Regions from separate parts of the Glutamicibacter sp. JL.03c genome, predicted to be linked through region 1. Evidence: predicted binding sites of a transcription regulator. Region 1 holds the regulator's gene; the other holds the start of a gene.
The links. Region 1 encodes LexA, which represses DNA repair genes until DNA is damaged. Its sites were predicted from a motif close to TCGAACANNTGTTCGA; they were not measured.

Region 1 (10,043 bases):
AAAGGCTTGTAGGATCTGCTGCAGGATTTCATTGGATCCGTTCGCCGCCCAGATATTCTCGGCGGTCAGGGAATGACCGAGATAATCGGCAAGAAGTTCTCGCAGTTCGGTGAATTCACGATCTGGATATCTGTTCAGGCTAGTCGCCGCTTTAGCGACTTCCTGCGCAATGGCTTCTACGACAGTTTGAGGAAGCGGATGGGTGTTCTCGTTGACATTCAGCTGGATGGGCACGTCGATTTGCGGTGCGCCATATGGGGATAGCCCGCGGAGATTCTCACGCAAGGGCAGCTGACTCAAAAGTTCACTGCGGTCATTCACGCAATTAGTCTACGTGGGGACCAGCTTCGCGGGTGAATCCGCTACGAGTGAAGGTAACAATCCCCCGACTCACTTCGAGTCCTTAGCCAGCGAGGACTGGAATCGACAGCGAGTCGCCCACGTGGATTTCGCTCCCCTGCAGGGAATTGAGTTCCGAGATGTGGTTGACTGCCGAAGTGACGTCATAGCCCTGCGAGTACTCCTTGGCAAGGCTCCAGACGGTGTCACCAGGAATAACAGTCACGTCAATTGTTTCGACACCCGTTGGCAGTTCAGAGGATGCGTGAGCATTGGAGGCAAACATCGAGAAGAAGAATGCGGCTGCAACAGTGAGTGCAAATACGGGAATGCCTACCAATACCGCCCAACCACGGCGGTTGATGCGGATCTTCATTGGAGTCCGGGTTTGATTTGAGTCAAGCGCGACAGTTGCCATGACCTTATCTCCTCAAGTTTATCGAGTGGTGCGAAGTTGTATTCGATATCTACGCTTCGAAGAAGTGTTCGAAACTAGTACATCTGTTCTAACAGAGCTTCGTCCGACTTGTCCAGAAGTTTTCGAACAAATCTTTGAAAGAAGCTCGCTTATCCACTAAGATTTCGAAGTAGACGAGCAATGAAAACATCACACCATCTGGCTCCGACAGTTTGGACCACTGAACTTTCGTCAGATAGCTAGGGAAGGCAAAATCTCATGTCAGCTTCACAACGCACTCCCCGATCGAATGCACGCTCGCTGACGATTCGCCAAAAGAAGATCCTGGAAACCATCCAGCGAGCAATCGGCAAGAACGGCTATCCACCATCCATGCGTGAGATTGGCGACTCTGTAGGACTCAAGAGCCTCTCAAGCGTCACTCACCAGTTGAGCCAGCTCGAAAAGCTTGGATACATTCGCCGAGATCCACGCCGTCCGCGCGCCATGGAAATTCTGTTGCCACTACAGCTCGCGGATGATGCAGAGAATCCGGCGACCGCAGAGGCTGCTGACACCAAGGCCGCCGAGGATGCGATGGTGATCGAGCTCAGCACGTCCGCTGACACCACGATGGTCCCACTGGTAGGACGAATCGCCGCCGGTGGTCCGATCCTTGCCGATCAGTCCGTTGAAGATGTTTTCTCGTTGCCTCGCCAGTTGGTCGGACACGGCGAACTATTCATGCTCAAGGTTTCTGGTGATTCCATGGTTGATGCAGCCATCTGTGATGGGGACTGGGTGGTCGTCCGACGTCAGCAAAATGCAGAGAACGGTGATATCGTCGCTGCGCTGCTCGATGAGGAAGCTACCGTCAAGACCTTCCGGCAGCGCGATGGGCACACCTGGCTGCTTCCGCAGAACTCGCGCTACGAGCCGATTCTTGGCGATGCTGCAAAGATCATGGGTCGTGTTGTTTCCGTGATGCGCTCGCTCTAACCACATCTCAAAACGGCGCCGATGCATGAGCATCGGCGCCGTTTCCGTGTTTGCTATCTACAGGTTTTCACTTCGAATCGCATCGATCCGCAGCGCTGAAGACCATCCATCGCTGAACTGCTGCTGAGAGCCGCCGGGGCTCGTCATCGACAAGACTGCCTGCGGTTGACGAAATCATCTGCTGAGCCATATCTCGAACTTCATGATCCAAGCGCTCGTCATTCACGCACAGGGCCAAATAGCGGCAGAGAATTCCGGCAAACAGATTACCGTCTCCTCCTCCGTTTACCGGCAGAATCCCGGATTCATCAGCCAGGTGCCGACGAGTAGCCCGAACCAGCGTTGCGGCGTGGTCCAAATCGACGGCAGTGCCCAGCTCAAGCAACGCTCCAAGTATTGGCCCCTGGTTGTAGGTGTACAGCGCTTCTTCCATCTTGTGCCCTGAGGAAGTAATTCGCAGTCCGTCCAAATACAGTCCCTGGTGGCCGCTAAAAAGCTTAGTCCGCATCCAGTCGAGGAGCCTTCGGGACTGATCGCGGTCACCGCTGCGCGCGAAAAATAGCGCGGCCGGAGCATTGGCCGGAACATTCTTGAAGTCTCGCTTACGCGACCAGTACAGGCCACCGTCCAAGACGTCATCAATGCCGCCTTCGAGTTGCTTGCGCAAGGTTGTCACGGCCTGTTTGGCACGGCGATGGCTGCGTCCTTCAACCTGTCGCGAAAAACCAACCAGCCGTTGGCAAGCCAAAGCCAGCCATGCCATATCGTCAAAGAAATAGTTGGGGAGTACCCCGAAGTTCCGCACTCGGATGCCAGCCAGCAAGTCTTTGGCCCGGCGTAATTCGTTCTGGGCAGCACCGTGGTCGCCATCGGCCAAATAAGCCAACCCGTCATCGATTATGGCATCCAAGTAGTGGGCCTGCCACCAGTAGTTCCACTCAACAAACGGATGCGAAAAACCGTTGATATCGCTGAGCATGCTTCCGTCGCGCAACTGGTGCCGAAGACTATACGGACGGCCGATCCACGTACCTGGCAGGCTAAATAGCCTATGGCCAAAACGGGCGTGCGTATCTTCGGCCGCGGCACGCGCCAGCTCCTTCATGGACTTCATCTTGCCTTCCGGTTCTCGGACTTCCCCGTGGCACAGACATTAGTACACTCAGCTAGCCATGGACACCAGATTCGGGGCCCACAAGCTGAAGCCTACTTTTCAGCGGGCTTCAACCGCTCCAGAACCCCGGAGATAACCTTCTTGTCCACGGTCGGCCACATCGGAGGCAGAGTAGCCTTCAGGAAGCTGCCATAACGCGCCGTAGCCATTCGCGAATCAAGGATGGCAACCACGCCACGGTCGTTGACCGAACGGATCAATCGACCGGCTCCCTGAGCTAAGCGAATCGCGGCATGCGTGGCAGAGACCTGCATGAATCCATTGCCACCATGTTTGGCGACGTCCTCGGTTCGAGCCTTCGAAATTGGATCGTCAGGTCTCGGGAATGGAATCTTGTCGATGATGACCAAACGGCAGGAATCCCCTGGAACATCGACTCCCTGCCACAGCGTCATCGTGCCGAAAAGACAGGTATCGCGCTCGGCCGCAAACTGCTCCACCAAGGATTTCATGCTCGCTTCGCCCTGGCACAAGATGTCTACGTCCAGGCGCTCCCGCAAAATGCTTGCAGCTTCTTCAGCCGAACGCTTCGATGTGAAGAGCGCCAAAGCTCCACCACCGGACGCTTTGATCAGATCTTCAATTTCGTCCAGCGTCTCGGCTGCGAGTTGGCGGCCCGGTTTTGGCAGGTGCTTGGCGACGTACAAGATGCCCTGCTTCGGATAATCAAATGGGCTGCCCACATCAACACCGGTCCATGACGGAGCGCCGGCCCCCATCAGCCCTAGCGAACCGGCCACCGCATCAAACTGGGATCCGATGGCCAAGGTCGCGCTGGTGAGCACCACGGTACGGCCATCAAAAAGGCCTTCGCGGAGTTTTCCTGCCACCGATAGCGGTGCTACGTTCAACGTTGCAGGTTGGGACTCTTCCGCCTCAACATAGCCACGGCCTTCGACAAATTCCCGAGGGCGCGTCGTATAGAGAACTTCTCGTCGTTCTTCGGATTCAAGCATTCGAATGGCGTCATCCATGACGGCCTGCAGCTGGGAGCGTGCCGTCTGACGTCCGCCGTCAGCAGGCGCATTGGCTTCTGGCTTGGACAAGGCCAAGGCCAGCCGCGCCTGTTCAACGATGTCGTTAAGCGCGATTCCCATATCTTCACGCAGGCCATGTTCCAACAACCCAGTAGGAATCCCAGTCAGGGACTTCTCCAGTCGGTTCGCTGCCTTGACCATTTCATCAACGTTCACACCGCAGTGCCGTTTGGCGCCACCAGCAGCAGTCATCACCGTTCGCGCGGACAGAGCACCAGATACGGAACTGGTCACACGATCCTGAAGCTCATGGGCCTCGTCAATAATCGCGACATCAAAATCAGGCAGTACCGACAACCCCTCAAAGGCAGAAACCGCCAGCAATGCGTGATTCGTGATCACCACATCGGATTCTGCCGCACGAGCGCGTGCCATCTCCGAAAAGCATTCGTCGGCCATGGGGCACTTTTGAGAACCCAAGCACTCCATCGCGGATACCGAGACTTGCTTCCACGCTTTGTCGCTGACGCCGGGCACCAGCTCGTCCCGGTCACCGGTATCCGTGCGCTCAGCCCAGTCTCGAAGCTTCATCACTTCGCTTGCCAGTGGCGAATACGTCGTGCTTGCGGGGACCGCTGGCTCGTCCATCGAGAACAATGTGCCTTCATCGTCGGGGTATCCCCCGCCGAGCTTGTATTGGCACAGGTAGTTGGAGCGGCCCTTAAGCAGGGCAACATCCATGGGCCGGGAGAGCTTGCCCTTGAGCGATTCAAGTAACCGCGGCACATCGCGACCGACAATCTGCGATTGCAATGCGAGAGTTGCGGTGGAAACAATGACCGGCTTGGCGCTAGTTTGCGCATGCGCGAGCGCTGGAATGAGATAGCCCATGGACTTTCCCGTTCCGGTACCGGCTTGAACCAGCAAATGCTCTTCGTCTTCCAGGGCAGTCACCACGTGCTTGACCATTTCCTGCTGGCCGGTGCGCATGGCACCGCCCATGGAAGTTACCGCGGCCTCAAGAAGCTCAAGGGCCTGCTCTTGCTTATCCATGAATGTTGAAAGTCTCCAACTCTGCAGCGAGTGAATCGCGAACCTTCACGATCAGTCGAGTGCCGTTTTCCAGGTGTTCGCTCTGCAAGATCTCAGATTCGCTCTGGTGCAACTTGGCGATCAGATCCCCGCGGTTATACGGGATGAGGACCTCCAGCTGAATGCCAGGGCGTGGAATCGAAGTGCTGATCTTCTCCAGCAGCTCTTCGATACCCTCACCCGTGTGCGCGGACACTACTGAGGTATTCGATTCGCGATTACGGATGCGCTCAATGACGCATGGATCCGCAACATCTGCCTTGTTCAGGACGATGATTTCAGGGATATTCAATGCATCGACTTCGCCAAGTACTGTTCGAACAGCCTGGATCTGTCCCTCTGGGTCGGGGTGCGAGGCATCCACGACGTGCAAGATGAGATCCGAATCGGCGATTTCTTCCAAAGTTGAACGGAAGGCTTCGACCAACTGAGTGGGAAGGTTCGAAACGAACCCGACGGTGTCCGCCAGCGTGTAGGTCAGCCCGTCTTCAGTCGAGGACTGGCGCACGGTCGGATCCAGCGTTGCGAACAATGCGTTTTCCACCAGCACGCCGGCGTTGGTCAGGCGGTTGAGCAAAGAGGACTTGCCAGCGTTGGTATACCCGGCGATAGCCACGGCAGGTACTTCATTGCGCTTGCGATTGGCTCGTTTTGCTTCACGCGCAGGCTTCATGGCCTTGATTTCACGACGCAGCTTCGCCATGCGGTCACGAATGCGACGACGGTCCATTTCGATCTTGGTTTCACCGGGACCACGCGAACCGATACCGCCACCGGCCGCACCGACGCGTCCACCAGCCTGACGGGACATCGATTCACCCCAACCACGAAGACGTGGCAGGAGGTATTCAAGCTGGGCTAGCTCGACCTGTGCTTTACCTTCACGGGACTTCGCATGCTGGGCGAAAATATCCAGGATCAAGCTGGTGCGGTCAATGACCTTGACCTTCACGATATCTTCGAGGGCACGACGTTGTGAGGGTGCCAATTCGGCATCAACCACCACAGTATCGGCACCGTTGGAGGCAACGATTCCTCGCAGCTCCTCGGCTTTGCCTGATCCCAGGAATGTGGATGGATCCGGCTTGCTGCGTCGCTGAACGACGCCGTCGAGAACCTCGGAACCTGCGGTTTCTGCCAAAGCGGCAAGCTCACGCAGGGAATTTTCCGCGTCCGTGACGGTACCTTCGCTCCAGATGCCAGCCAAGACAACGCGTTCAAGGCGAAGCTGGCGGTATTCGACTTCGGTAACGTCTTCCAGCTCGGTGGATAAACCGGCAACACGACGAAGAGCGCGGCGTTCCGCGAGGTCGTCTTGGTCCCCATCGTATTGGGTGAAACCTGAGGAGAAGCGGTTCAGTGCGGTGGCTTGTCCGGAGAAGATCGAGGAATCTTCTTCTCCGAAATGTTGCACTTGCGGGCTTTGGGCTTCATCAGCTTCGAGGATCCGGTCGATTGCGGCCTGGATCTGGGCATCATCCATTGATGCCGAATCGTGCTCGTGTGACTCGGAGTTAGTCATGGTCTCCTTAGAAGTACTTCGCATTCCAGAATAGTGCGGGTGACCCCCAGTTCGCGACGTGACGCGATGGGGTTCAGTCGGTTCATCAAACATTCGTGGTCCTTTTGACGGCGCTCAAAACTACAGGCAGGCAGGTGAATGCGGGGTTACCGAGGAGCAAAGGCGAATGGCAAGTGTGTGATGCACGACTTGCAGAAATTAAAAATGACTTCGCTGCCTATGGATCGTTCAAGGCGGGCACGGCAAAATGGCGCGCCGGCGCAGAAGATCTCGTGGTAACCACGGCGGTTACGGATTAGACGAAAACGAAAGTCATAGGGAAAACTCTATCAGTCATGGCCTTAGCTGCCTATATCGCTTTGCTCACGTTGATTGCACTGGTCTTTGGCCTCGGGATGCACAAGGATAAACTTTGGCTATGACCTCGGATCACTACTTCACCGCCAGCCCGGCTTCGGCAGACGAACGACGCATTATCGACGTAGAACTCAACGGCACGGTACGCAAGGTTGAAACTGCCGCAGGGATTTTCTCGCCGGCCGGTTTGGATAAAGGCACCGCGGTGTTGCTGCAGCATGTACCGACGCCCCGCGGACGGGTATTGGATATCGGGTGCGGTTGGGGTCCCATCACCTTGACTGCCGCTGAACAGTCGCCGGCGTCTACGGTCCATGGAGTCGATGTCAATGAACGTTCCATCGAGTTGACTCGGCTCAATGCTCGGCGTCTGGGCCTGGACAACGTCGTTGTCGGGGCCCCCGATTCCGTAGATGCAGCACTCGAATTCGATACGATCTGGTCCAATCCGCCCATCCGCATCGGCAAGGAAGCCTTGCACGAGCTGCTGATGCTTTGGCTGCCTCGACTTGCAGCCGGCGGAGAAGCTTGGCTGGTCGTGCAAAAGAATCTGGGAAGTGATTCGCTGCAGAAATGGCTGATCGGCCAGCTTCCCTCCGATTGGTCCGTGACGCGTGAGGCCACGGCCAAGGCCTTCCGCGTATTGAAGGTTTCGCGCCCCGCTTAGTTCACCTTTTAGACGACTGCAGGCATCCGTCCAGAGGACAGATGCCTGCAGTTTTTGGCTCTACCTGCTATTTGGAGCCAATATCGCCCCGAGCCACTATCTCCGCGGGACCCGAAAGGATCGTGTCTTCGCCGCCACGTTCGTTGGCGCGGAATTCAACGCCGACCACGCCGCCTGGAACCGACACGGCCCACTGGTTGATCAGCGCGGTGCCACGGGCCCAATAGCGAACGGCAGCAGCTGCCGCACAGGCACCGGTACCGCAGGACAGCGTCTCCCCTACGCCACGTTCGTGAACGCGCATCGTCACCTGTGCCACGCCGTCTTCCTCGATCAGGGGCTCATTGGGAACCACGAACTCGACGTTGGTGCCATTCTCCGGCTTGGGCGCGACTTCTGGTTCGACAAACAGGTCAAGGCTTTCAAGCATGTCGAGATCGGGCAGGGCTACTACCGTGTGCGGGTTGCCCATGGTGATGCTCAAGGCTGGAACGGCTTGCTCCCAGCCACGAGGCTTGACCATGGAATCGATGGAGTCTGCTTCGGCCTTGTCCTCGAAGATCAGTCCCCACGGCCCCAGATTCACCGCGTAGCCTTCGACAAGCCTGGTGATGGTCTTGACACCAGCGCGGCTCCCGATGAAGATGCTCTGGCCAATCTGGAGATCCACCAGGCCTTCAGCAATCAGGAAATGGGCGAAGGCGCGCACCCCATTGCCGCACATTTCGGCGATGGACCCATCGCTGTTGCGGTAGTCCATGAACCAGTAGGCCTCAGGATTCTCGGTCACCTGCTGTTCGTATCCGGGCACTTTGGCGGTCGGAACTGCGCGGATGAGCCCGTCGCCGCCAATGCCGAAGCGTCGATGGCACAGCGCTGCGACCTGCTCAGCGGTCAGCTCAACCGCGGCCTCCGGGTCCGCTATCAAAACGAAGTCGTTTCCGGTGGCGTGCCCCTTGGCGAAGGTCTGTCCCGCCAGTTGGCCCAGTTCGGTGCTGTACATCGATGCTCCTTGCATGGTGGTTCCTCTTACGACTTGCCGATCAAGGCAAGTGCCTTGCCAATGAGGTCCGGCTCGGTGGGGTTCAACCAGCTGACCCGTGGGTCTGCGTTGAACCATGTGATCTGGCGTCGGGCAAATTTCCTGGTAGCTATCACCGTCTGGCTGATGGCTTCAGCCCTGGTAATGGTCCCGTCTAGATAATCTGTGTACTGCTGGTATCCAATGGCACGAGAGGCTGTCTTGCCGTCGCGCAAGCCGCGTTCGAGCAATCCGGCTACTTCTTCAGCCAGTCCCATCGCATCCATTTTGTACACACGTGCTTCCAATGCTTCATGTAACGCTGGACGATCATAATTTAGTCCGATCTGCAGTGCCGGGGCGATGTACTCGCGCTGTGGCATGTAGGAGCTGAACGGACGCGCGGAGATTTCATAGACTTCCAGCGCCCTGATGGCCCGGCGCAAATCCAGGTTGCGTGCCGCCGACTCCGGGTCCACAGCGGCGAGGCGGCGGCGAAGCTCCCCATCGCCCTGCCGCTCCACTTCTGCTTCCAGCTTCTTCCTGACGTCCGGATCAGTAGGCGGAAAATCGATGACATCCAGCGCTGCGCGGACATAGAGCCCTGACCCGCCAACCATCACCGGCATTTTGCCTCGAGCACGAATGCGGCTGAATTGTGCTCGCGCTTGCTCCTGGAAGGCAGCGACTGAAGCCTCTTCCGTAATGTCCAGGATATCCATCAAATGGTGCTCTACGCCCCCGCGTTCGGAGACCGACAGTTTCGCTGTGCCGATATCCATTCCGCGATAGAACTGCAGTGCGTCGGAATTGACAATTTCCCCGCCCAGTTCCTGGGCCAGTGCAATCGCCAGGTCCGATTTACCGGTTCCGGTGGGCCCGACGATGGCGATGACCGGCAAGTTAGTAGCGGCCATCGGGTTAGCTGCGCACCTTGAGGGTCGGCATGCCAAGGTTCGTTCGCCCCGCTGCGTTGCTGGTTCCTGGAGTTGGAACGCCACAGCTCTCTGCCTGGGATCGATCCCACGCATCGCCGGCACGGGAACGGCGCAACGAGTATTGGTCAATGCTTGGATCCGAGATCAGGTGGAAGGCCGCAACCTCAGTCACCGGCAACGTCACCAGATCGCCTGGTCGCGGCGCTTCTGCGCCTTCAGGCACAGAGAAATGCACGAGTCGCTGATCCTGCGCACGGCCAGCGAGGCGATGGGTTTCCTCAGCCTTGCGCCCGGACTGTTCGGTCACCATGACCTCCACGGTGCGTCCCAGTTGCCTCGCGTTTTCTTCCTTGGCGATTCGATCCTGCAATGCGGTAAGACGCTCGTAGCGCTCTTGGACGACAGCCTTTGGCAGCTGATCTTCAAGGCTGGCCGCTGGAGTCCCAGGGCGCTTGGAGTACTGGAAGGTGAATGCCGAGGAAAAGCGCGAAGCCTCAACGACATCCAAGGTCGCCTGGAAGTCTTCTTCGGTTTCCCCAGGGAAACCGACAATGATGTCG
Region 2 (10,043 bases), 880 kb from region 1:
TTCTTCATTTTCTTGGCGTGGCTGGCCAATGGCTGGGATGTCCATACTGCTGCCCTCGGCACGGTCTATCCTGGGGCCGCGCTCTTTGCGATCCTGCTGATTTCCTTTGCGGTGAAGTCCGTTAAATTCATGCCGCCCCTGCTTTGCTGGATCATTGCCTTGGCGACCGGCGCTTTCGTGGGGGTCAATGCCCCGGAGGAGAACATCTGGTTCCTGCTGGCAGTGGCCTTGGGAGTCATCGTGCATGTCCTTGGCGACATGCTGACCATTGGCGGATGCAACCTCATTTGGCCGATCAAGATCGGATCGCCGCGTTGGTTCCGCAAGTTGCCGCTCATCGGCGGTTGCTGGAAAGCCAATGGCCGGATCGCAGTCCCGGTCCTTGCCGAAACCGGCTCGACGGCTGAATGGCTTTTGGCGACGCTGCTGACCACCTACGTGGGCATCGCTCTGATTGTCGCGTGATGGCTAATTCTTGAGGCTCGTGTTTTCGCCCTGGTAGACCAGCGCCAGCCCCAACAGCAAAAGCCCGATTTGGAACAGCGTGGACATGAGCGCCTCGGCGGCAAATAGAGCTGACCAACCGCTGAGCAGCCCGATCAGGACAAGCAGTATGATGCATCCGCCAACGAGACGCAGCTGGAATCCGTTCATGGCCATACCCTACGACACTGCCCGCAACATGGCTATCGATTTCCGACAACTTGTGCGGGCAGCAGGCCAACGAGGGAGGTGGCGACGAGCCGGGTCGGCGGAAATCTAACCAGTGGGCAGTTTCAAGAGCACGACTTTCTCATGAGGCACCAGATTCTCTGGGAGCTCGCCAAGCCCAAACCAGCGCAAGTCGCCAGCTTTATCCGGTTCCATGATCCGCGGCGTGCCGCACCAAGCGGTCGCCAGATGAAAATGATCATCAATGTCGCCAGCCCCCGGAATTGAATTCGTCCGGCTTTCCGTGAACAGCTCTTCAAGGTCTTTCGCCGCGATACGAATGCCTAATTCTTCCCCTGCTTCTCGAACTGCCGCGGCCGCACTGGATTCGCCAGACTCCACGCGTCCAGCCGCGGCGATGCTCCAGCAACCGTCCATGAAGCCAGTGCCCCGCCGAAGCTGCAATAGAACTTCTTCGCCGCGTCGGAGCACGACATAGCTGATGGCGGTCACCCGGCTAGTCCATGCGACCCACGGACGTTACGGTCACCACTGGGGCGCCGACTTCGTCTGATTCATCCAAGGAAAGTGTCGCGCTGATACCCCAGTCGTGGTGTTCGGCGGGGTCAGCGAAGATCTGGCGGATCTCCCAGACGCGGTTGGGCAGCTCACTGACGATGAACAATTTCGAACTGCGGCCAGTTGGGCCGTCATCGATGTCCTCGTGCTCATCGAAATAGCCGTCCATGGCATCAGCCCACGCATCCGCATCGAAGCCATTGTGCGCGTCGAGCTCGCCGAGTGCCTGATCCTGTTCGTCGGCAAATAGCTTGACGCGGCGGAACATCTCATTGCGCACCATCACGCGGAAAGCGCGTTTGTTGCTGGTCAGCTTTTCCGGCGCCGGAGGAGGTGCTGTTTCGGTTTCTTCATGCAGTTCTCCACGGGATAGCTCTTCCCACTCGTCCAGCAGCGAGGAGTCGATCTGGCGGATCATCTCGCCAAGCCACTCGATAAGGTCTTCGAGATCTTCGCGCAGGGCATCTTGCGGGACGGTTTGGCGCAGCGCCTTGTACGCATCAGTGAGGTAGCGCAGCAGGACGCCTTCGGAACGGGCCAACTGGTAATACTGGACGAAGTCGGAGAACCCCATGGCGCGCTCGTACATATCGCGAACGATCGACTTGGGCTGCAGCTCGAAGTCTGCAAGCCAAGGAGCGCCGGAGCGATATTGCTCAAATGCCGATTCCAGCTTTTCCGCCAGAGGCATCGGATAGGTGATTTCATCGAGCGCATTCATGCGGTCGTTGTAGTCCATGCCTTCGGCCTTCATCGCGGCAATCGCCTCGCCGCGTGCCTTCTTCTCCTGGCCCGAAAGCACCTGGCGAGGCTTTTCGAGGGTGGCCTCGATCACCGAGACCACATCGAGTGCGTAACTTGCTGAATCCGGGTCCAGCAAATCCAAGGCCGCAAGAGCGAAGGGGGACAGCGGCTGGTTCAGCGCGAAGTTCTGCTGAAGATGCACGGTCAACTCGTAGAAGTTGCCGTATTCGTCGGGCTCATCGCGTCGCACAACAACTTCGGTGGCAATCAGTTCACGAAGGATGCCGATGGCGCGCAGCTTCAGCTTGCGCTGGGTGGATGGCGTCTCGTGGTTTTCACTGAGCAGGCGAACCGCGGCTTCAAAGGCGTTGTCTTCGCGCTCCAACAGGTTCAGCAGCATGGAGTGCGATACCTGGAAGGAGGACTTCAGCGTTTCCGGGGGAGCGGCAACGATCTTGTCGAAGGTCTTTTCGCCCCAGGTCACAAAATTCTGAGGTGGCTTCTTCTTCGGAATCTGCTTGAGCTTGGATGAACCCTCGCCGTGCTTCTTGAGGGCCTTTTCCATCGCCTTATGATTCTCGATCGCGTGCTCCGGCGCTTGGACCAGCACCGTTCCCGCGGTATCAAATCCTGCTCGGCCCGCTCGTCCTGCGATCTGGTGGAACTCGCGGGCATTCACGATGCGGGTGCGTGTGCCATCGAATTTTGACAGGGCCGTGATGACCACCGTGCGGATAGGCACGTTGATACCAACGCCCAAGGTGTCGGTACCACAGATGACCTTGAGCAGGCCCGCCTGGGCAAGCTGTTCGACCAAGCGCCGGTATTTGGGCAGCATGCCTGCGTGGTGGATGCCGATGCCGTGGCGAACTAAGCGGTTGAGGGTCTTGCCGAAACCAGCGGCAAAACGGAAACCGCCGATCATGTCGGAGATTTTTTCTTTCTCCTCGCGCGTAGCGACATTGATGCTCATGAGCCCGGTGGCGCGGTCGATCGCGTCGAGCTGGGAGAAGTGCACGATGTAGATCGGGATCTGCTTGGTCTTGATCAGTTCCTCGACCGCTTCCTGGACTGGCTCCATGGAGTAGTAGAAATGCAGAGGGATCGGGCGTTCGGTATGGGCAACGGTAACCGTGGGCGTTCCGGTGCGCTCTTCCAATTCCTTCTCGAAACGGGTCACGTCACCGAGCGTGGCGCTCATCAGCAGGAATTGCGCCTGCGGAAGCTCGATGAGCGGCACCTGCCAGGCCCAGCCACGCTGCGGATCGGCATAGAAGTGGAACTCATCCATGATGACGCAGCCGACATCGGCTCTGGAGCCTTCGCGCAGCGCAATGTTCGCCAGGATTTCCGCAGTGCAGCAGATAATCGGTGCGTCCGCATTGACCGACGAGTCTCCGGTAACCATGCCGACATTTTCCGCGCCGAAAATCTTGCAGAGGTCGAAGAACTTCTCGGAAACCAGCGCCTTGATTGGCGCGGTGTAGAAGCTGATCTGGTCGCGGGCCATGGCATAGAAGTGCGCAGCGATGGCGACCATTGACTTGCCGGAGCCGGTAGGCGTGGCAAGGATGACGTTGCTGCCGCCAGCCAGAGCCATCGACGCTTCATCCTGGGCCGGATAGAGGTTGATGCCCCGAGAGGTGACCCATTGGCCAAAAGCCTCATAGATTTCGTCGTCGGATACGTTTTTGCTGTCTGCTGGCAAATATTCGGTGAGCAACATGATGTTCTTAGCTTATCGGTTGAGAAGTATGACTGCGTGCCCGATTGTGCGCAGATCCAAGGATTAGGCTTAGGGCATGAAATGGGATCCAGCAAAGTACACAGAATTTTCCGATTACCGTGGGCGCCCCTATAAGGACCTGCTCGGGCAGCTAGCTGAAGCCGAGCCGAAGAAGGTCGTTGATCTGGGATGCGGTCCAGGCAACATGACCCGGCTTATCGCCCAGCGGTGGCCTGAAGCCCAGGTAGTGGGACTGGATGCCTCACAGGAAATGATCGCAAAAGCCACGTCATCCGCGCATGAGGCTAATCTGAGTTTCGCCTTGTCTGATGCGACGCAGTGGGAGCCCGAGGAAGATCTGGATCTTCTGTTCTCCAACGCGATGCTGCAGTGGCTGCCGACTCACCGTGAATTGTTGACCTCATGGCTGGGACAGATGAAGGCCGGTTCCATTGTGGCGATCCAGGTGCCCGGCAACTTCGGGTCGCCGTCCCATGCGCTCATGCGCGAGGTAGCCGAAAGCTCGAAGTGGGCTGGCAAGCTCGGCGGCGTTCTCCGCGGAGGCGACGTCGTAGGGGAGCCGGACGAGTACCAGCGAATCCTGCTAGACGCGGGGTTCCAGGCAAATGTCTGGGAGACGACGTTCCAGCAGTTGCTGCTTGGCGATGACCCGATTCTGGACTGGGTCCGTGGTACTGCCTTGCTGCCGGTGAAGGCGTCTTTGAATGCCGGCGACTACGTCGAATTTGAGAATGACTATCGAGCGGCGGTTTCCCCGCATTACCAGGCCTTCCAATCCCCGGATGGAACGACACTGACAAATTTCCCGTTCCGTCGCATATTCATGGTGGGCCACAAGTTGGCCGCGTAGCCGCCTCACTTATATTCGGCGCCTAGCCATGAACACTCGTTGTGACGCCCGCAGGTTTGCCGCCTGTGGGCGTCACAACGGCTTAGGCTTACCAGCCGCGTTCGCGCCACTCGTCCAGATGCGGACGTTCGGCTCCTAGAGTGGTGGTGTCGCCATGTCCCGGGAGGACCTTGGTTTCATCCGGGAAGCGATCGAAGATCCGTTCGGATACGTCGGTGATCAGCGAGAGGAAACGCTGCGGATCCTTCCACGTATTGCCTACGCCACCTGGGAACAGGCTGTCGCCGCTGAGGATGACTGGCTGGCCGGAGGAGTCAACCAGGGCGTAGCCGATCGATCCCGGAGTATGGCCGCGCAGGTGGATAGCTTCGATAATGACCTCGCCAAGCTTGAGCTGATCGCCTTGGTTCAGGCCGTTGGTGACTTGGACGCCGGACTCTTCGGCAATTCGTGCCATGTCGTCGGCGCCGGCGTAAGTGGTCACAGGGTGTTGATCCACGAGCTCAGCCAAAGCCCGAACATGGTCCCAGTGCTGGTGCGTTGTCGCGATTCCAACGATTCGCGGATTATCGGCATCGTTCCTGGCTTCGTCGATGAGCTCTGCAATGGCAGAGGCATCGTCTGCAGCGTCCACCAGAAGCTGCTCGCCCGATGCGCGGTTGGTAATGAGATAAACATTGTTAGCCATGTCGGAGACGGAGATCCAGCGGATGGTTACATCATCTAGCAATAGTTCGTTCATACCCTCACACTACGTTGGATTGGAGGGTCAACGCGATAGGCTCGGGACAGGACGAGTCATAGTCCTAAAGATTGGAGCAGAGCATGAGCGAACTTGGATTCATCAAGATCGACCCCAAATCCACTATCGCGCCATACCAGCAGGTCCGTGAACAGATTCTCTCAGCCATCGCCAAAGGCAAGCTCGCCCCGGGGACCAAGCTCCCGTCGGTCCGTGCACTCTCAGGCACTCTGAACCTTGCGGTAAATACCGTTGCCAAGGTCTACAAAGAGCTTGAGCTGCAGGGGGCCGTTGTCACGCGGGGGCGCCACGGTACGGTGGTGCAGGCGGCGGAGAACCGTGCCGAGCAAGAAGTCAGCGACGCGGCCGCCGATTTGGCTCGGATTGCGCAGATGTGGTCTGTGGACGAAGCAACCGCGGTGAGATACCTTCGCGCAGCCTTTAGCTCCCTGCCCCGCTAGGCGACTGGGCTAACCCCACGCAGAGTGAATACCGGGATTTGTGGATAAGCCTGATGCGTCTTTGAGAACTCGGTTTACGCTCTGGGACTAATCATTAGTCCCGGGGTCGGGAATCCACCATGCGCTCGAACGCATGTGATCGCAAGACGTCCGTGAGTGTCGCTGTCATCGCCACCTGCGCGCTCGTACTGGGCGTCGGGTTTTCGGGCTGCACCGCCAGCCAAGCGGAACCAGCTCCCACAGCGTCCGGAAAGCCATCACCTGAGCCTGCGGCTATCGAGTGGCAGAGCTAAGAAATTCTTGTATCCGATGTCGAAGTGATCGCAGATGATGCTATTGCCTATCGGCGCCAAGCCCCTCAGCTGGAGATCATCGCCAGGAACCTGAAAGACGGTGAAGAGCTCTGGAAGGACGAAGCGCCGGGCGTTGCCGATGGCCTGGGTGCGGATCTGAACATTGAACTCGTAGAGCGCGACGGTAGGCATTTTGTGGCCTACAAGAGGACCAAATCCGGGGCCTATGGATGGTTGACTATCGCCGACAACTCCACCAGGGAACAAGTAATGATCTGAAAGAATTTTGAATTTTGGGGCGACCGACCTTTTGTCTGCAGAAAGACGTTCTGTACCGAAAGTTCAAAAGCAATCAATGGCCAACTGCTTGAACGCCATCATTTCAATTTCAACTGGTCCAGCTGGCAATGGCAGGCGGTACCGCAGCGAGAGTTTGAATATGGCCTCCAGCGAGGCGGGCGTTCCTTGTTCGCAGGGCTTGGCTCTTACCGGGACAAAAATGTAGAGATGTTGAGCTATTCCAACGGGTCGAAGACCCAGTGGAAACGGCCATGCGAAGAAGTGTTTGGACAAGGGTATGCCTTATCCGCAGGTTGGGCATGGGCTACTGCAGGCGAAGACGATGAGATTCTGCTCGGATACGGAATACCTGCCTAAGATGATTTCTTCGAATCCGATAAGAACTCGGCTACGTGTAAATTGGCTGGCCTTTCGAAACTGGTGGCGGTTGATGCCAAGAGCGGTAAGGTTCCTTGGCACCAAATGGGGCATCGTCAATGTGCGGTGCTACTTCCGAACAGGGGAGCGCCGCTCCCGACGGCACGATCGTTCTTTGCTATTGCACTGCTGGCCAAAGCAAGCTCACTGGCATAGGCAACGGGTACTACTCGATATCGGCCAATGGCGCGGCATGGAGTGCAGCCGCATTTGATGCAAGCACCGGCGTTCAAAAGTGGAAGCACAAGCTCAGTGATGTCAACAAATACGCCGAGAGACTGGGCGAAGCCGGAATGCCCACCACCAAGGATCCTATTTCCATCCTCGCCCCAGGCGGGAGGTGACAAAGCAGTCCATAGCCTGGACGGGACAGTGATGCCCTTGGAGGAAGCTGTTGGGAAAGACGTGTTGTGCACCCTTGATCGCGGAGAAAACTTTGGTTTACTCCGCGACTCTGGGCATGGAAGCCCCGTCATATAGCAAAGCCGCAGGGGACACTCGATTCGACGATGCTCAAATGGCCTGCAAGCGCGGTGCGTGGAAACCCGCAAAGGCCGTCCCTAATGTCAACGAATCCAGAAGGGCTGGATACAAAACTGAAGATGTCGTTGTTCTGAGCCAGATTGAAGGGATGGTGGCGTATCGGTTGGCCGCGCCGGTCGGAAACTAGCGCAGATTTTGCGCTCGCCGAGCGGGCGAATAAGCCTGGCGAAAAATTTCTGTGAGATAGGACCATTCGTACACTTATTCGAAGCAGTTTTCGATTAGTATGGCTTCGTGGCTATTACTGCAGAGAGCAAGAAAACAGATCTCACCCGATTGGTCGTCAAGGGCGCGCGTGAGCACAATCTGAAAAATGTTGACATTGATCTTCCGCGTGATGCGATGATCGTCTTCACCGGCCTATCCGGATCCGGCAAGTCCTCGCTGGCATTCGACACCATCTTCGCCGAGGGCCAGCGTCGATACGTCGAGTCTCTTTCTGCCTATGCCCGAATGTTCCTCGGGCAGGTGGACAAGCCGGATGTTGACTTCATTGAGGGCTTGTCGCCAGCAGTGTCAATCGACCAGAAGTCCACTAGCCGCAACCCCCGGTCGACCGTAGGCACGATCACCGAAGTCTATGACTACATGCGTTTGCTCTGGGCGCGAGTCGGGCGGCCGCATTGCCCAATTTGCCATGAGCCGATCTCCAAGCAGACCCCTCAGCAAATCGTGGATCAGCTGATGGAGCTGCCGGAGAAGACCCGTTTCCAGATCCTCGCTCCCGTCGTGCGAGCACGCAAGGGCGAGTTCGTCGACCTCTTCGCTGAGCTCTCCTCGAAGGGTTTCTCGCGCGCACGCGTTGACGGAACCACCATTCAACTCAATGATCCACCGAAGCTGGCCAAGCAGGTGAAGCACACCATCGAGGTAGTCGTCGACCGCTTGGCCATCAAGGAAGATGCCCGACAGCGTCTGACCGATTCGATTGAAACTGCGTTGGGAATCGCAGACGGCCGGGTATTGGCAGACTTTGTCGACCTGGATGAAGCGGACCCGCAGCGGGTGCGCGCGTTCTCCGAGAACCTGGCATGCCCCAACGAGCACCCTCTGGCAATCGATGAGATCGAGCCACGTACTTTCTCCTTCAACAACCCGTTCGGCGCATGCTCAGCATGTTCTGGTATCGGCACCAAGCTTGAAGTAGACGAGCACCTGATCGTGCCAGACCCGGAAGTCACCCTCGCCGATGGCGCCATCGCTCCATGGTCCTTGGGCAAGGCGACTACTGAATACTGGAATCGCCTGATCGAAGGCCTGGGCAACGAGCTGGGCTTCACGATGGATACCCAGTGGAAGGCCCTGCCGGCCAAGGCGCGCGAAGCGATCCTCAACGGCAAGGACCACAAGGTTGTTGTCCAGTACAAGAATCGCTTCGGACGTGAACGCAAATACTCGACCGGCTTTGAAGGTGTCATCTCGTACGTTCACCGGAAGCATGAAGAAACTGAATCCGATCATGCGCGTGATCGCTACGAGCAGTACATGCGACAGATCCCATGCCCGACCTGTGGTGGAGCCCGGTTGAACCCGGCATCGCTCTCAGTCTTGATCGGTGGACGATCCATCGCTGAAGTTTCAGCAATGGATTTGCGCAGCGCTGCCAACTTCCTCTCGACCATCGAGCTCTCCGCTCGCGAAGCCAGGATCGCAGCCCAGGTGCTGAAGGAAATCGACGCTCGCATGAAGTTCCTGCTGGACGTCGGTCTGGAATATCTCACTCTTGAGCGAGCTGCGGGCACGTTGTCCGGCGGTGAAGCCCAGCGCATTCGCTTGGCCACCCAGATCGGCTCCGGCCTGGTCGGCGTCCTCTACGTGCTCGACGAGCCGTCCATCGGCTTGCACCAGCGCGACAACCGCCGGCTGATCGACACGCTGCTGCATCTGCGCTCCTTGGGCAACACGCTGATCGTGGTGGAGCACGATGAAGACACCATCGCCGAAGCCGACTGGATCGTGGATATCGGACCGGGCGCCGGCGAACACGGCGGCGAAGTAGTGCACTCCGGTTCGGTCGAAGGATTGAAGGCCAATACTCAGTCGTTGACCGGCGATTACCTGTCGGGTCGCAAGAAGATAGATGTTCCGACCAAACGCCGCAAGGTTGATAAGGACCGCAAGCTCAAAGTTGTCGGTGCCAGCGAAAACAACCTCCAAGATGTGTCTGTCGAATTCCCGCTGGGCCTGCTCACAGCAGTGACCGGTGTGTCCGGCTCGGGCAAGTCGACCTTGGTCAACGACATTCTCTACAAGGTCCTGGCCAACAAGCTCAACGGAGCCAAGCAGGTACCAGGACGGCATACCCGAGTGCTCGGCCTTGAGCACCTGGACAAGGTCGTACACGTCGACCAGTCGCCGATCGGCCGTACCCCGCGATCGAATCCTGCCACGTACACCGGCGTGTTCGACAACATTCGCAAGCTCTTCGCGGAAACTAACGAAGCTAAATTGCGCGGCTACCAGCCGGGTCGCTTCTCCTTCAACGTCAAGGGCGGTCGCTGCGAAGCGTGCTCCGGCGACGGAACGTTGAAGATCGAGATGAACTTCCTGCCCGACGTTTACGTGCCATGCGAAGTGTGCCATGGGGCGCGGTACAACCGCGAGACATTGCAAGTGCTGTACAAGGGCAAGAACATCGCCGATGTCCTGGACATGCCAATCGCAGAGGGCGCCGAATTCTTCAGCGCCTTCACGCCGATTGCCCGTCACCTCAGTA

Region 2: the regulator LexA is predicted to act here: its motif matches at 7,521-7,536, upstream of uvrA (excinuclease ABC subunit UvrA).

What each region holds. Positions count from the first base shown of each region.
Region 1 is NZ_CP107575.1:1,123,965-1,134,007, reverse strand. It holds gene OF385_RS05240 (histidinol-phosphate transaminase) at 1-321, opposite strand, end outside; gene OF385_RS05235 (LysM peptidoglycan-binding domain-containing protein) at 404-757, opposite strand; gene lexA (transcriptional repressor LexA) at 1,016-1,735, shown strand; gene OF385_RS05225 (glycoside hydrolase family 76 protein) at 1,803-2,840, opposite strand; gene OF385_RS05220 (ATP-dependent DNA helicase) at 2,942-4,939, opposite strand; gene hflX (GTPase HflX) at 4,932-6,593, opposite strand; gene OF385_RS05210 (class I SAM-dependent methyltransferase) at 6,919-7,524, shown strand; gene dapF (diaminopimelate epimerase) at 7,592-8,527, opposite strand; gene miaA (tRNA (adenosine(37)-N6)-dimethylallyltransferase MiaA) at 8,554-9,462, opposite strand; gene miaB (tRNA (N6-isopentenyl adenosine(37)-C2)-methylthiotransferase MiaB) at 9,467-10,043, opposite strand, start outside.
Region 2 is NZ_CP107575.1:2,002,383-2,012,425, reverse strand. It holds gene OF385_RS09260 (metal-dependent hydrolase) at 1-465, shown strand, start outside; gene OF385_RS09255 (hypothetical protein) at 469-654, opposite strand; gene OF385_RS09250 (NUDIX domain-containing protein) at 760-1,164, opposite strand; gene OF385_RS09245 (DEAD/DEAH box helicase) at 1,169-3,700, opposite strand; gene OF385_RS09240 (methyltransferase domain-containing protein) at 3,777-4,571, shown strand; gene OF385_RS09235 (MBL fold metallo-hydrolase) at 4,660-5,313, opposite strand; gene OF385_RS09230 (GntR family transcriptional regulator) at 5,397-5,774, shown strand; gene OF385_RS09225 (hypothetical protein) at 6,092-6,346, shown strand; gene uvrA (excinuclease ABC subunit UvrA) at 7,562-10,043, shown strand, end outside.